4 regions of the Nitratireductor kimnyeongensis genome follow, and region 1 is predicted to be linked to each of the others. Evidence: predicted binding sites of a transcription regulator. Region 1 holds the regulator's gene; each other region holds the start of a gene.

Region 1 (3,320 bases):
ATGTGATGCATTTGGAGGTAGTCACGCCTGAAGAGATGGGCAGAGTGGACCGTGCCGCCATCGCCCCCGGACCGCACGCCGGGTATGGTCTGATGAGGAATGCGGGCGCGGCGGTGGCAGGCGAAATCCTCGCTCGCTATGCAGAGGCAGAAGGCTTCTTCGTCTTGTGCGGCCCCGGCAACAATGGCGGTGACGGCTATGTCGTTGCGCGCCTCCTGGCTGAACGAGGTCTGGAGGTTCGCGTTTTCGCCGATGCCGGACCGGCCACGGGCAGCGATGCCGCGCTCGCGCTTGGCGACTGCCCGGTAAAGCCGGAGCCATTGTCGGCCTTCCAACCCAGACGGGCTTGGCTCGTGGTTGACGCATTGTTCGGTGCGGGTCTGAAGCGCCCCGTGGAAGGAGGGGAAGCCGCCATCATTGCAGAGGTGAGCAATAGCGGGCTTGCTGTGGTTGCCATCGATCTGCCAACCGGCTTATGCGGGTTGACCGGAAAGCCGCTCGGGTCAGCCTTTTCAGCGGACCTGACTGTCACGTTCTTTCGTAAAAAGCGCGGACATCTCCTCGTGCCGGGGAGGCAAATTTGCGGTGATCTTGTCGTAGCGGATATCGGCATTGCCGACAGTGCGCTTCATGCTGTCGGCTGCAAGGTTTGGGAAAACCAGCCTCCGTTGTGGCGGCCAATCTGGCCGAAAATCACCGCAGGCACCCACAAATATTCGCGTGGTCATGTGGCGGTGGTATCCGGTGGGGCCATCACGACCGGGGCAGCGAGACTTTCAGCGCTCGCAGCGGCGCGTGCGGGGGCAGGTGCCGTGACAGTGCTTTCGCCCGCCAACGCGCTTTCGATCAACGCTATGCATCTGACGTCGATCATGTTGCGCAAAGCAGATACGGTGAGCGAGTTGCAGGCATTTCTTGTTGACCGCAAACCCTCCGGGGCCCTCCTGGGACCAGGTGCCGGCACAGGTGGGCGAACGCGCAGTTTCGCACGCGCGCTTCTCGATCAGGCGACTGAAGCGAGCGGGCTGGTCTTCGATGCAGACGCGATCACTGCTTTTCGTGACCGGGCGGATGTGTTTTTTGGAATGATCAGGGCTTCCGCCGGCAAGGTGGTTCTCACGCCGCATGAAGGCGAGTTCGCCCGACTTTTTCCCGAACTTCAAGACGGAACAGGCGTTTCCAAAGTGCAGCGCGCCCAGGAAGCGGCCGAGCGATCGGGCGCAACCCTTGTGCTCAAGGGATTTGATACGATCGTGGCGGCACCCGACGGGCGGGCCGCAATCAATGTGAATGCCACCCCGCATTTGGCGACCGCTGGATCTGGCGATGTGCTGTCGGGAATTATCGCAAGCCTGATGGCTCAAGGGATGCCGGCTTTTGAAGCGGCGTGTGCGGGGGTGTGGGTTCATGCAGAAAGCGGTCGAACATTCGGGTATGGATTGGTCGCCGAAGACCTGCCGGATCTGCTGCCAGAGGTGTTGCAAAGATTGTTTTATAAGAAGGTGACCCCGTCAGCCCAAGCGAGATCCTGAGCGAACTCCTGGCCGCATTCATGAAACAGGGAACCAGGCGGGGTAGGCAAAACAGACGCCCCTCCGCCAGCAGGTTCAATAACGCCGCATCAAGCCAACCAGCCGTCCCTGAACCTTTACCCTATCGGGACCGAATATCCGTGTCTCATAAGCCGGATTGGCGGCTTCGAGGGCGATGGACGCTCCCTTGCGACGGAAACGTTTCAGGGTCGCTTCTTCCTGATCGACCAGGGCGACGACGATCTCGCCGGGATTGGCGGTCTGGGTTTCGCGGATAATCACCGTGTCGCCATCGAAGATGCCGGCCTCGATCATCGAGTCGCCCTTGACCTCCAACGCATAGTGATCGCCCCCACTCAGCATGTCCGGAGGCACGGCGATGGAATGGGTCTGGTGCTGAATGGCATCAATAGGAACGCCCGCAGCAATGCGCCCCATGACCGGCACAGACACGACACCGGCAATGGCGTCATCGTTGCTTGCTGCCGGCTTGGGCGGGGCAGGAGGCGCTTTGCCGAGACTGCCCTCAATGACGCTGGGCGAAAACTTGCGTGCGCCGGCATTCAGGCCCGGTGCAATCGAATCGGGCAGGCGCAACACCTCCAGGGCACGAGCCCGGTTGGGGAGCCGGCGGATAAAGCCGCGCTCCTCAAGAGCGGTGATCAACCGGTGAATACCCGACTTCGACGCAAGGTCCAGCGCCTCCTTCATTTCATCGAATGAAGGCGGGATTCCAGTCTCCTTCAGCCGCTCCTGGATGAACAGGAGAAGTTCGTGCTGCTTGCGGGTCAGCATGGGCGCCACCGAGAATCAGTTAAAAACAAAACCAGAACATACTCTATATGTTCCAGTTGTGTTCCGCAACTCCCGGTGTTGTCGTTCGACGTCTGCCGTCACGGCGCGCTGAACAGAGCCTTTGCGCCATCGGCTACGAACTGCACGGCAAGAGCTGCAAGGATCACACCGAGAAGTCTCGTCAGTATCGATCGTCCTGTCTCGCCGAGGAAATGGTCGACGCGGTCTGCAAGTGTGAACACCGCATAGGTAATGGCGATGGTCGTCAGAAGAATTCCCAGCAATGCTGCGGTGCCGACGAGGCCGCTGAAGGATCCGGAAAGAAGCACGGTGGCAGAGATCGCGCCTGGACCGGCAATCAGGGGAATTGCCAGCGGAAATGCGGCGATGTTTCGGATCATGTCTCGGGTGATTGCGCGTTCAGCACTCTTTTCATGCCGCTCCTGGCGACGTTCGAAGATCATTTCGAAAGCGATGAAGAAGAGGAGCAGTCCGCCGGCGACGCGGAACGCCGGGAGCGTGATACCAAACACGGAAAGTATGGCGCTGCCGGCCACGCCAAAGAGGGCTAGGACCGCAAAGCCGATAGTTGCGGCCCGGACGGCGACCTGATTGCGCTCAGATCGATTCATCCCGACCGTCAGCGCGAGAAAGAGCGGTGCCAGGCCCGGTGGGTCCACGGTGACCAGCAGTGTGACGAACGCGTTGAATAAGGTCTCGTAACCTGCCATCGGGGCCTCCCTTGAGACTGTCTAACCCAGTTGGGAGGCTTCAGAAAAGCTCTGATTATCAGCGTGTGTGTGGATGCTGCGGCAATTTGTCATCGACGCCATTCACAGACCACCCATATGCGTCTGAAATTGCGTTGGATTTCCTCGGCGCCAATCTCTGCTCCGATTGGAGAATCAATGGCGCTTCATATATAAGAAGTCAGTGATTCCTTATTTTGTGTGTGATCCGATTTGACTGACCAGACAACGCCGACCGGACCGG
Region 2 (3,320 bases), 810 kb from region 1:
GCCGCCGGCGCGCGTCATCATGCGATCCCGCGTGACCTTGGCGACGATGGAGGCGGCAGCGATTGACTGGCTGCGTTGATCGCCTTTCACCACCGCGCGCGCCGGACAGCAAAGCCCCGGCGGCACGTCGCGGCCATCGGCGAGCGCAAAGAGCGGCGTGACGCACAGCCCGGTGGCAGCGCGGCGCATGGCCTCAAGGCTGGCGCGAAGAATGTCGGACCGATCTATGCTTGCCGCACAGATGGACGCGACAGAGACGCTGACGGCCATCTCGATGATCGCCTGGAAGAGCCGATCGCGCGCTTCGGCAGACAGCCGCTTGGAATCGTCCAGCCCTTCAGGCAAACGGTTTGCATCAAGAATGACGGCGGCGGCCACAACAGGGCCTGCAAGCGGCCCGCGGCCTGCCTCGTCGAGCCCTGCCACGGGGGCCAGGCCCTCGCGCAGGAGAGCGGCCTCCATCTGGAAGTCGGGGCGAACGGGCAGATCAAAAAGAGTGGGAGAATCGGAACGCGTGCGAGCCATGGTGCGGCGATGCTCGCATCGCTTCCGATTCTCCGCAAGGGCCTCCCGGCAACAAGGGGGGCGGATGGGCCGGGAAGCGACCGTCGGCTACGGGGATGCAAGCCGGACGGAAAGGATGTGCTGTCGGGAAAGGCGACGTTTCACGGAAACGTGGTGCCGCTCCGACGCTTTGATCTGCGATACGGAATCCGGAGCAGTGGGCGGATCCGGCAAGACACTGTCAAAGCAGCATGAGTTGTTCGCCTCCCGGCTGGGGCTGTTTGAACAGATCCGTCCTCAGCTTGCGCTTTTGCTGATTGAGCCCGAGCCGCTTTGCCGCGATCTCGAAGCGCCTGCCGATCTGCCAGGCATAGGGGCCGGTGCCCTTCATGCGCTTGCCCCATTCCGCGTCGTAATCCTTGCCGCCGCGCATGGAGCGGATCAGCGACAGGACGTGGCGATAGCGGTCGGGCGCGTGGCGCAGAAGCCATTCCTTGAAAATGGGGCTGACCTCCAGCGGAAGACGCAGAATGATATAACCCGCCTCGCGCGCGCCGGCTGTGGCGGCGGATTCCAGAATGCGCTCGATTTCGCAGTCGGTGAGGCCGGGAATGACAGGGCCCAACATCACGGATGTGGGGATGCCGGCGTCGGTCAACGCACGGATGGCTTCCAGTCTCCGCGCGGGCGTCGCCGCGCGTGGTTCCATGGTGCGTGCCAGCTTGCGGTCCAGCGTGGTGACGGAAAGCGCGACCTTGGCCAATCCCTTCTCCGCCATGCGGGAGAGAATGTCGATATCGCGCATGACGAGCGCCGATTTGGTGACGATGCCGACGGGGTGCCCGTGCGCCTCCAGCACTTCGAGGATCTCGCGCATGATGCGGTATTTCTTCTCGATGGGCTGATAGGGATCGGTGTTGGTGCCGATGGCGATGGTCCGTGGCTGATAACCCGGTTTGGAAATCTCGCGCTCCAGAAGCCGTGCGGCATCGGGCTTGGCAAAGAGCTTCGCCTCAAAGTCCAGTCCTGCCGACAGGCCCATATAGGCATGGGTGGGGCGGGCGAAACAATAGACGCAGCCATGCTCACAACCGCGATAGGGATTGATGGAGCGGTCAAAGGAGATGTCGGGCGAGGTGTTGCGCGTGATGATGGTGCGCGGCCTCTCCACCTGAACCTCGGTCTTGAAAGGAGGCAATTCCTCAAGCGAGCCCCAGCCATCGTCAAAGACATGGCGGGAGACCGGTTCATAGCGGCCAGACGGGTTGATGCCCGCTGCCCGACCCCGGCGACGCTCGGAATCGATGCGAATGCCCGACCGGTCGATGACCGTGTTGGCTGTCGCGGCCCCACCGCCATTGAAGGCGGCTGCATCTGCTCTCACAATCTGTTCCATGGCTTGCTCCATGACTGAGCGATTTCGCTGACTTTCCAGGACGCGGGGCCAAGTTCTGACCCTAGAGCCGAAAGCAGAATCAGCGTCGCTTCCGATGAATCTATTCCTATTCGAGGAATGAGAACAAAGCAAGAACTTTTGACGAAATCGAGGCGTGCGAGTTTTCCACAGGCGTGCGAAAAGGGCAGCGGGGACGGTGCCGCAGCTTTCAGAGCGGTTCACCGTTTCACGGAAACGCTGCTCCGCTCTATCTGTCTGTTTTTCCGCATTTGCGTGGACGTCAGGTGATTCCACCTGACTGCAAAATGCTTCAGGTTATCAAGGTCAGGAAGGGATCAGGCGGACTTGCCGCCGCCGCGTTTCAGATGCTCGGCAAGGCGCGGCATGATTTCCACGAAATTGCACGGCATGTGCCGGTAGTCGAACTGGTCTTTCAGGATACCGTCCCAGGCATCGCGGCAGGCGCCGGTGGAGCCGGGCAACACGAAGACGAAGGTCTGGTCGATGAGCCCCGCCGTGGCGCGCGACTGGACGGTGGACGTGCCGATCTTCTCAAAGGAGATGCGATGGAAGACCTGCGAGAAGCCGTCCATGCGCTTGTCGAACAGCGGTTCCAGCGCCTCGGGCGTCACGTCGCGCCCGGTGAAGCCGGTGCCACCCGTGGTGATGACGGCATCGACCCCGGGATCGGCGCACCACAATTTGACGGCCATCTGGATGGCCGCGATATCGTCTGCGACGATCTTTCGATCGGCGAGCGTGTGGCCGGCCTCATCGATGCGCTCGGCAAGGGTCTGGCCGGAGCGGTCGTCCTCAAGGCCGCGCGTGTCGGAAATGGTCAGCACCGCGAAGCGGACAGGAATGAATTCACGCACGGGCGTGCTGGACATGAGCGTTCTCGGCTTGCGTGGGAACGGGGGAGCGTGTTTCGGTGGCAAGGACAAACCAGTCGGGATGGCGCTCTTGAAGAAGGGCCGCAGCCTGATCCGCCCCGGGCCGGGTGGAAAAGACGCCGAAGCAGGTGGCGCCGGAGCCGGACATGCGGGCAAAAAGCGCATTGGCTTCCTTCAGCGCATCGCGCGCCTCCTCGATCTGGGGCACGATCTGACAGGCGGGTTTTTCCAGATCGTTTCGCGCCTCCTTCAGCCAATGGGCGGCAGACACCGTGTCGGTGAATGCGCCGAGGGGCGAGAGGGGGGGATTTTCGCGCCGCTCAAGCCTGGAGAAGACCTCGGGTGTGGAGAGCGGGATATTGGGGTTCACGAGAACGAGCGGCAGGGCGGGGAAATGCGGCAGTTCCTCGAGCGCTTCGCCAATGCCACGCGCAACGAGCGGTTTCGATGCCAGGCACATGGGGACATCCGCGCCGAGGCTGAGGCCGAGCCGGGCCAGCGTAGCCTCGTCGATGTCGATCTGCCAG
Region 3 (3,320 bases), 330 kb from region 1:
CGCCACGGGTTTCCAGCACCTCCAGCGTCTTCTCGGTGTCGAGGATCGCCTTCGGCCCCGCAGAAACGACGATGACGGGCGTCCGCGCCAGTTCGTCAAGATCGGCCGAGATATCGAAACTCGTCTCCGCGCCCTTGTGTACCCCACCGATGCCGCCTGTGGCGAAAACGGCTATCCCAGCCATGTGCGCGGCGATCATCGTCGCGGCCACGGTCGTGCCACCGCTTTTCCCCTCGGCGATGGCGAAGGCCAGATCTGCGCGCGAAAGCTTCATCGGATCCTTCGTCTGCGCCAAGGCTTGGCGCTCCTGATCCGACAGACCAATCTTCAGCCGCCCGTCGACCACTGCAATCGTAGCTGGGATGGCGCCTTCCTCGCGGATCAGTGCTTCCACGTCCCCGGCCATCTCGTTGTTGCGCGGCCAGGGCATGCCATGGGTGATGATGGTGCTCTCCAGCGCCACCACCGGCTTGCCTTCGGCAAGGGCTTCGGCGACCGGCGCATGGACATCGATAATGTTGTTGGAACGCACGGGAGGAACTCCTTTATGAAACACGACGCGGGGCGGGCACCCGCGCGAGCGCCGCATCGAAGGCGCTAATATCGAATTCGGGCGCTGCCGAGGCAGAGCCAACGGCAAGTCCGGACGCGGCCACGCCCTCGCGCACCGCTTCCTGCAGGGGCAGGCCACGCATGAGCGCCGCAACACTTGCACCAGCCAGCGCGTCGCCGGCGCCAGTCACATCCACCACAGTTTCCGCGCGTGGCGGGTCAATTCGCCACTGGTTCTCGGGTGTAAAGACCGTGACGGCCTCGCCGCCTTCGGTGATGACGCCCGCGCCTAAGCCTGAAACCTGAAGCGTCTTTACAGCCTCCAGGATGGGACCTCCGGATGGAAGCCCGGCAAGCGCGCGCGCCTCCCGCGCATTCATGAAGAGCGCAGAGAGTTGGGAAAAATGGGAAATCAGCCGTCCGGCCTTCGCCGGCGAGACCGCAATTGCATGAAGGGATGCCGCTCCACGGATAGAGACCAACTGCGTCAGCGCTTCCGGGGGGAGATTGGCATCGCAGAGTATGGCATCGGCCGCAGCCGCAGCCTGCCGCATTTTCGAGCGCCGCAACTGCTTGGCGAATGCCGTATCGTAGAGCGTCATGTCCGCAAGACCGGTGATAAGCTCTCCATCATGATCGAGAATCGCCGTGTAGCTCGGTGTCATGCGGTCGAGGAAAGTCGCCGAGAGGTCTTCGAACCCCGCTTCCTCAATGGCGCGTGCCACCGTCTCGCCCGCCGCGTCCCCGCCACGCAGGGAAAGGAGCGATACGGCCATACCGCGCCGGCCTGCCATGCGCGCGGCATTGAATATGCCCCCGCCGACGTCTTCGCGCATGCGTCCAGGGTTGGACGTGGCTGGAATATGTGCAGCGTCCAGCCGCCCACGGCGGTCCATGTGAGCGCCACCGACGGCAAGCAGGCAAGGTCGGTTACTGGCGTTCATAGGCACTCTTTCCGAATCGCCCAGCGCAGGAATGTTCCTCCGCTCTGATGCTTAGAGGGTGGCAAGCGCAATGGAGCGATGATCGTGATCATGAATGTACAAAAAAAGAACAAAATTGATTTATCGATGTTTTTCAGTGGCATAAAGCCTATTGCGAAAATGGAACAAAAAGGGTACATATAGCTATCGCGGATTTGGCGGAACCGCCTCCATTGACCTCGAAGGGGTGTTGTATCATGGCTCAGAACTCATTGCGGCTTGTAGAGGATAATTCGGTGGACAAAACCAAGGCTCTGGATGCGGCGCTATCGCAGATCGAACGTGCCTTCGGCAAGGGATCGATCATGCGGCTCGGCGCCAATGATCAGGTGGTCGAAATCGAGACCATCTCCACCGGGTCGCTGGGCCTCGATATTGCCCTGGGTGTCGGCGGACTGCCGCGCGGTCGCATTATCGAGATCTACGGTCCGGAAAGCTCCGGTAAGACGACTCTGGCGCTCCACACGGTTGCCGAGGCACAGAAGAAGGGCGGCATTTGCGGCTTCATCGATGCCGAACATGCGCTCGATCCTGTCTATGCCCGCAAGTTGGGTGTCGATCTGGAAAACCTTCTGATCTCACAGCCCGACACGGGTGAGCAGGCGCTTGAGATCTGCGACACGCTCGTGCGCTCCGGTGCGCTTGACGTGATCGTGGTCGACTCGGTTGCTGCCCTGACGCCGCGCGCCGAGATCGAGGGCGAAATGGGCGATTCTCTGCCGGGCATGCAGGCCCGTCTGATGAGCCAAGCGCTGCGCAAGCTGACGGCCTCCATTTCCCGGTCGAAGACCATGGTGATCTTCATCAACCAGATCCGCATGAAGATTGGTGTCATGTTCGGCTCGCCGGAGACGACGACGGGCGGCAATGCGCTGAAATTCTATTCTTCGGTGCGTCTCGACATTCGCCGCATCGGTTCTGTCAAGGATCGTGATGAGGTGGTGGGAAATCAAACCCGTATCAAGGTCGTTAAGAACAAGATGGCCCCGCCGTTCAAGCAGGTCGAGTTTGATATCATGTATGGCGAGGGCGTCTCCAAGACGGGCGAACTGATTGATCTCGGCGTGAAGGCCGGCATTGTCGAAAAGTCAGGCGCCTGGTTTTCCTATAATTCGCAGCGTTTGGGGCAGGGGCGTGAGAACGCCAAGCAGTTCCTGCATGACAATCCCGAGGCCGCGCAGGAGATCGAATTGGCCCTGCGCCAGAATGCAGGCCTGATTGCCGAGAAGTTCCTTGATGATACCGGACCGGGCGACCAGGATGGCGGAGACGCTGAGGAGTAGAACCTCATTCTCGCTGGCTCTGGCAACACTGCAGGGCCAGCGTGCTTCAGTCCGATGACGTCACAGAACACCGCCACCTTCTGGCGGTGTTTTTTTATGTGTTCCCTTGGGGAGATGGTCCTGTCCTTTGCCGCGTCACGGGATTTCTGGACACGTCCGGGTGCTGGCGTTAAAAGGCGGGCTTCTGTTCCCCGCTTTTCAAGCGGGCTTCTCGCAAAGGCTGAATCATGAGTGGCGTCAACGACATCCGGTCGACCTTTCTCGACTATTTCAAGAAGAACGGACACGAGATCGTGGCTTCTGGCCCGCTTGTGCCGCGCAACGACCCGACCTTGATGTTCACCAATGCCGGTATGGTCCCGTTCAAGAACGTGTTCACCGGCCTTGAGACAAGGCCTTATGACCGGGCGGTGTCGGCACAGAAATGTGTGCGTGCCGGCGGCAAGCATAACGATCTGGACAATGTCGGCTACACGGCCCGCCACCATACTTTTTTCGAGAT
Region 4 (3,320 bases), 420 kb from region 1:
GCTTTCCTCGGCCACATCCACATGGGCCTCGGGCAGCTCGTCGAGAAAGCGCGAGGGGATGGTGGATTGCCAGAGGCCGTGAATGCGCCGGTTGGAGGCAAACCACAGATGCAGGTTCCTCTTGGCGCGGGTGAGGCCGACATAGGCGAGGCGCCGCTCTTCTTCCAGACCGGAGCGGCCACCCTCATCGAGCGCGCGCTGGTGGGGGAAGAGGCCTTCCTCCCAGCCGGGGAGGAACACGGTGGGGAACTCCAGACCCTTGGCCGAATGCAGCGTCATCAGGCTGACGGCGTCGAGTTCCTCGTCGCGTTCGGCATCCATGACGAGAGCAACATGTTCGAGGAAGCCGCGCAGACTGTCGTAATCCTCCATGGAGCGGATCAGCTCCTTGAGGTTTTCGAGCCTGCCGGGTGCCTCGGCGGAGCGGTCGTTCTTCCACATGTCCGTATAGCCGGACTCTTCAAGGATGATCTCGGCAAGTTCGGTGTGGGGCGTGCGGTCGAGCATGCCCTGCCAGCGTTCGATATTGTCGACCAGCGTGCGCAGCGAGGCGCGCGGCTTGGGCTTCATCTCTTCGGTACCGACGAGATCGCGCGCGGCTTGCAGAAGGGTGGCTTCGCGCATGCGCGACACGTCGTGGATCTGCCGCACGCTGGCTTCGCCCAGCCCGCGCTTGGGCACGTTGACGATGCGCTCGAAGGCGAGATCATCGGCGGCCTGCGCGACGATGCGGAAATAGGCCATGGCATCGCGGATTTCCATGCGCTCATAGAAGCGGGGGCCGCCGATGACGCGGTAGTTGAGCCCCAGCGTGACGAAACGATCTTCGAACTCGCGCATCTGGAAGGAGGCGCGCACAAGGATGGCGATGTCGTTGAGCGCGTGGCCCTTGGTCTGAAGCGCCTCGATCTCCTCGCCGACGGCGCGCGCTTCCTCCTCCGAATCCCAGGCGGCATGGACCTTGACCTTGGGGTCGTCGGGATCGGACTGTTCGGTGAACAGCGTCTTGCCAAGCCGACCCTCATTGTGGGCAATGAGGTGGGAGGCAGCACCCAGAATATGGGCGGTGGAACGGTAGTTGCGCTCCAGCCGGATGACGGCGGCGCCGGGAAAATCCTTCTCGAAACGCAGGATGTTGTCGACCTCGGCTCCGCGCCAGCCATAGATGGACTGGTCGTCGTCGCCCACACAGCAGATGTTGACGGGTTCGGTGCTCTTGGGGCGCTGGGCCAGCAGCCTGAGCCACATATACTGCGCGGTGTTGGTGTCCTGATACTCGTCGACGAGAATGTAGCGGAACTTTCGGTGATAGTCGGCAAGCACATCCGGGTGATCGCGCAGAATGCGGATCGGATGGCACAGGAGATCGCCGAAATCGACGGCGTTGAGTGTCTTCAGCCGGTCCTGGTAGGCGGCGTAGAGTTCACGGCCCTTGCCATTGGCGAAGGCGCGCGCATCGCCCTCGGGAATGTCCTTGGGCGCGAGGCCCTTGTTCTTCCAGCCATCGACCATTTGCGCGAACTGGCGCGGCGGCCAGCGCTTGTCGTCGAGCCCTTCGGCCTGGATGATCTGCTTCATCAGGCGGATCTGGTCGTCGGTGTCGAGAATGGTGAAGGAGCTTTTGAGCCCCGCAAGCTCGGCATGTTTGCGCAGGATCTTGACGCCGATGGAGTGGAACGTTCCCAGCCAAGGCATGCCCTCGATGGCTTCGCCCACCAGCGTGCCGATGCGCATTTTCATTTCGCGCGCGGCCTTGTTGGTGAAGGTCACGGCGAGAATCTGCGAGGGATAGGCGCGGCCGGAGGCCAGGATATGCGCGATACGCGTGGTCAGAACGCGGGTCTTGCCGGTGCCGGCACCCGCAAGCACCAGGACGGGGCCTTCGGTCGTCTCGACGGCAAGCCGCTGTTCGGGATTGAGTGCATCGAGATAGCGCGTGTCGGGACCGCCCGAGCGCGCGGCCATGGCGCGCGCGGCAATGCCGGACGGCTTCTGCGCTGCCGGGGGAGGCGGGGTCGGGTCGTCCTCGTCGAAGAACGGAATATCGTCAGGAAAGCCGGACATCGGACCTGCATATGGTGATTCGGGGGGCAAAGCCCAAGGATGTTTTCCATTTGTACCGGTTTGCAGCCCATGAACCAAGATGCTGACAGCCGGCAAATTCATCCGTTCTGATGATCAGTGGTCGCTTTCACAAAGCGAATGATCGGACAGTGCGCGAAGAACGTAGCAATCGCAGACCGTGCCGCTGTCGCAACTGTCCACAATGCGTTGCAGCTCTTGTTCGAGCTTCTGGAGGCGGGCGATGCGCTCGCGCACCTCACCAAGATGTTCGCGGGCGATGCTGTCGGCCGTCTCACAAGGCTTTTCCGGATGCCCGCTCAACTCGATCAGCGAGCGAATGGCGTCGATGCCGAGGCCGAGATCGCGGGCATGCCGGATGAAAGTCAGGCGGTCCATCGCGTTGCGGCCATAGCGCCTCTGATTGCCGGAAGAGCGTTCAGGCGGTTCGATCAGGCCGGTCTCCTCGTAATACCGGATTGTCGGCACTTTCACGCCCACCCGCTTCGATAATTCTCCGATGGACCACATGAGGATCGCTCCTAGCTTTTGCTCCCGAAGATATAGGCATCGGCGGTCGTGAGCGAAAGTCTGCCGTCGCTCACGCGGGTGTGAGTGGACCTCAGCCACAGGGACGATAGTCTTTGCCCAGCGGGGTCTGACAACAATCGGGAGTGATTTCATGCAGGATCAGCCGAAGATCACACAGGCGATGATCGACGCCTATGACGAATACACGCATCTCACGCTCGATCGCCGTGCCTTCATGAACAGATTGACCAAGCTTGCCGGTTCGGGGGCTGCAGCGGCGGCCATCGCGCCCATGCTCGCCGCCAATTCCGCGCGGGCGGCCATGGTGGCTGAAGATGATGATCGCCTCACCGCGGAAGAAGTCACCTATGCCGGTGAAGGTGGGGAAATGATGGGTTACCTCGCCCGCCCGGCCGGAGCCGACGGAAAACTTCCGGCGGTGATCGTCATTCACGAGAACCGTGGTCTCAATCCGCATATCCGTGATGTGGCACGGCGCATGGCGCTTGAAGGCTTCGTAGCGCTTGCGCCTGACTTTCTGTCGCCGTCGGGCGGTACGCCAGAAGACGAGGACAAGGCGCGCGACATGATCGGTCAGCTTGAAGGCGGCCAGACCGTGGGCAATGCGGTTGCAACGCAGGCGTTTCTTGCCGGACATGATGCGACCAACGGGAATGTCGGCGCAATCGGCTTCTGCTGGGGTGGGGGGCTGGTGAACCAGCTTGCCG

The links. The regulator LexA, encoded in region 1, represses DNA repair genes until DNA is damaged. The targets are predictions, from matches to a motif close to TGTTCNNNNTGTGTTCNG.
Region 2: KW403_RS13930 (PA0069 family radical SAM protein) is a predicted target of LexA. The motif match lies at 2,020-2,037, and genes of this name have one in related genera.
Region 3: recA (recombinase RecA) is a predicted target of LexA. The motif match lies at 1,657-1,674, and genes of this name have one in related genera.
Region 4: KW403_RS01715 (ATP-dependent helicase) is a predicted target of LexA. The motif match lies at 2,105-2,122, and genes of this name have one in related genera.

Annotation. Positions count from the first base shown of each region.
Region 1 covers NZ_CP078143.1:3,742,424-3,745,743, reverse strand. The annotation lists gene KW403_RS17770 (NAD(P)H-hydrate dehydratase) at 6-1,532, shown strand; gene lexA (transcriptional repressor LexA) at 1,608-2,327, opposite strand; gene KW403_RS17760 (MarC family protein) at 2,426-3,058, opposite strand; gene gyrA (DNA gyrase subunit A) at 3,290-3,320, shown strand, end outside.
Region 2 covers NZ_CP078143.1:2,932,279-2,935,598, forward strand. The annotation lists gene KW403_RS13925 (ribonuclease HII) at 1-525, opposite strand, end outside; gene KW403_RS13930 (PA0069 family radical SAM protein) at 746-1,900, opposite strand; gene moaB (molybdenum cofactor biosynthesis protein B) at 2,236-2,790, opposite strand; gene KW403_RS13940 (4-(cytidine 5'-diphospho)-2-C-methyl-D-erythritol kinase) at 2,768-3,320, opposite strand, start outside.
Region 3 covers NZ_CP078143.1:3,416,515-3,419,834, forward strand. The annotation lists gene KW403_RS16210 (pseudouridine-5'-phosphate glycosidase) at 1-532, opposite strand, end outside; gene KW403_RS16215 (carbohydrate kinase family protein) at 546-1,496, opposite strand; gene recA (recombinase RecA) at 1,733-2,818, shown strand; gene alaS (alanine--tRNA ligase) at 3,046-3,320, shown strand, end outside.
Region 4 covers NZ_CP078143.1:369,629-372,948, reverse strand. The annotation lists gene KW403_RS01715 (ATP-dependent helicase) at 1-2,064, opposite strand, end outside; gene KW403_RS01710 (MerR family transcriptional regulator) at 2,179-2,592, opposite strand; gene KW403_RS01705 (dienelactone hydrolase family protein) at 2,744-3,320, shown strand, end outside.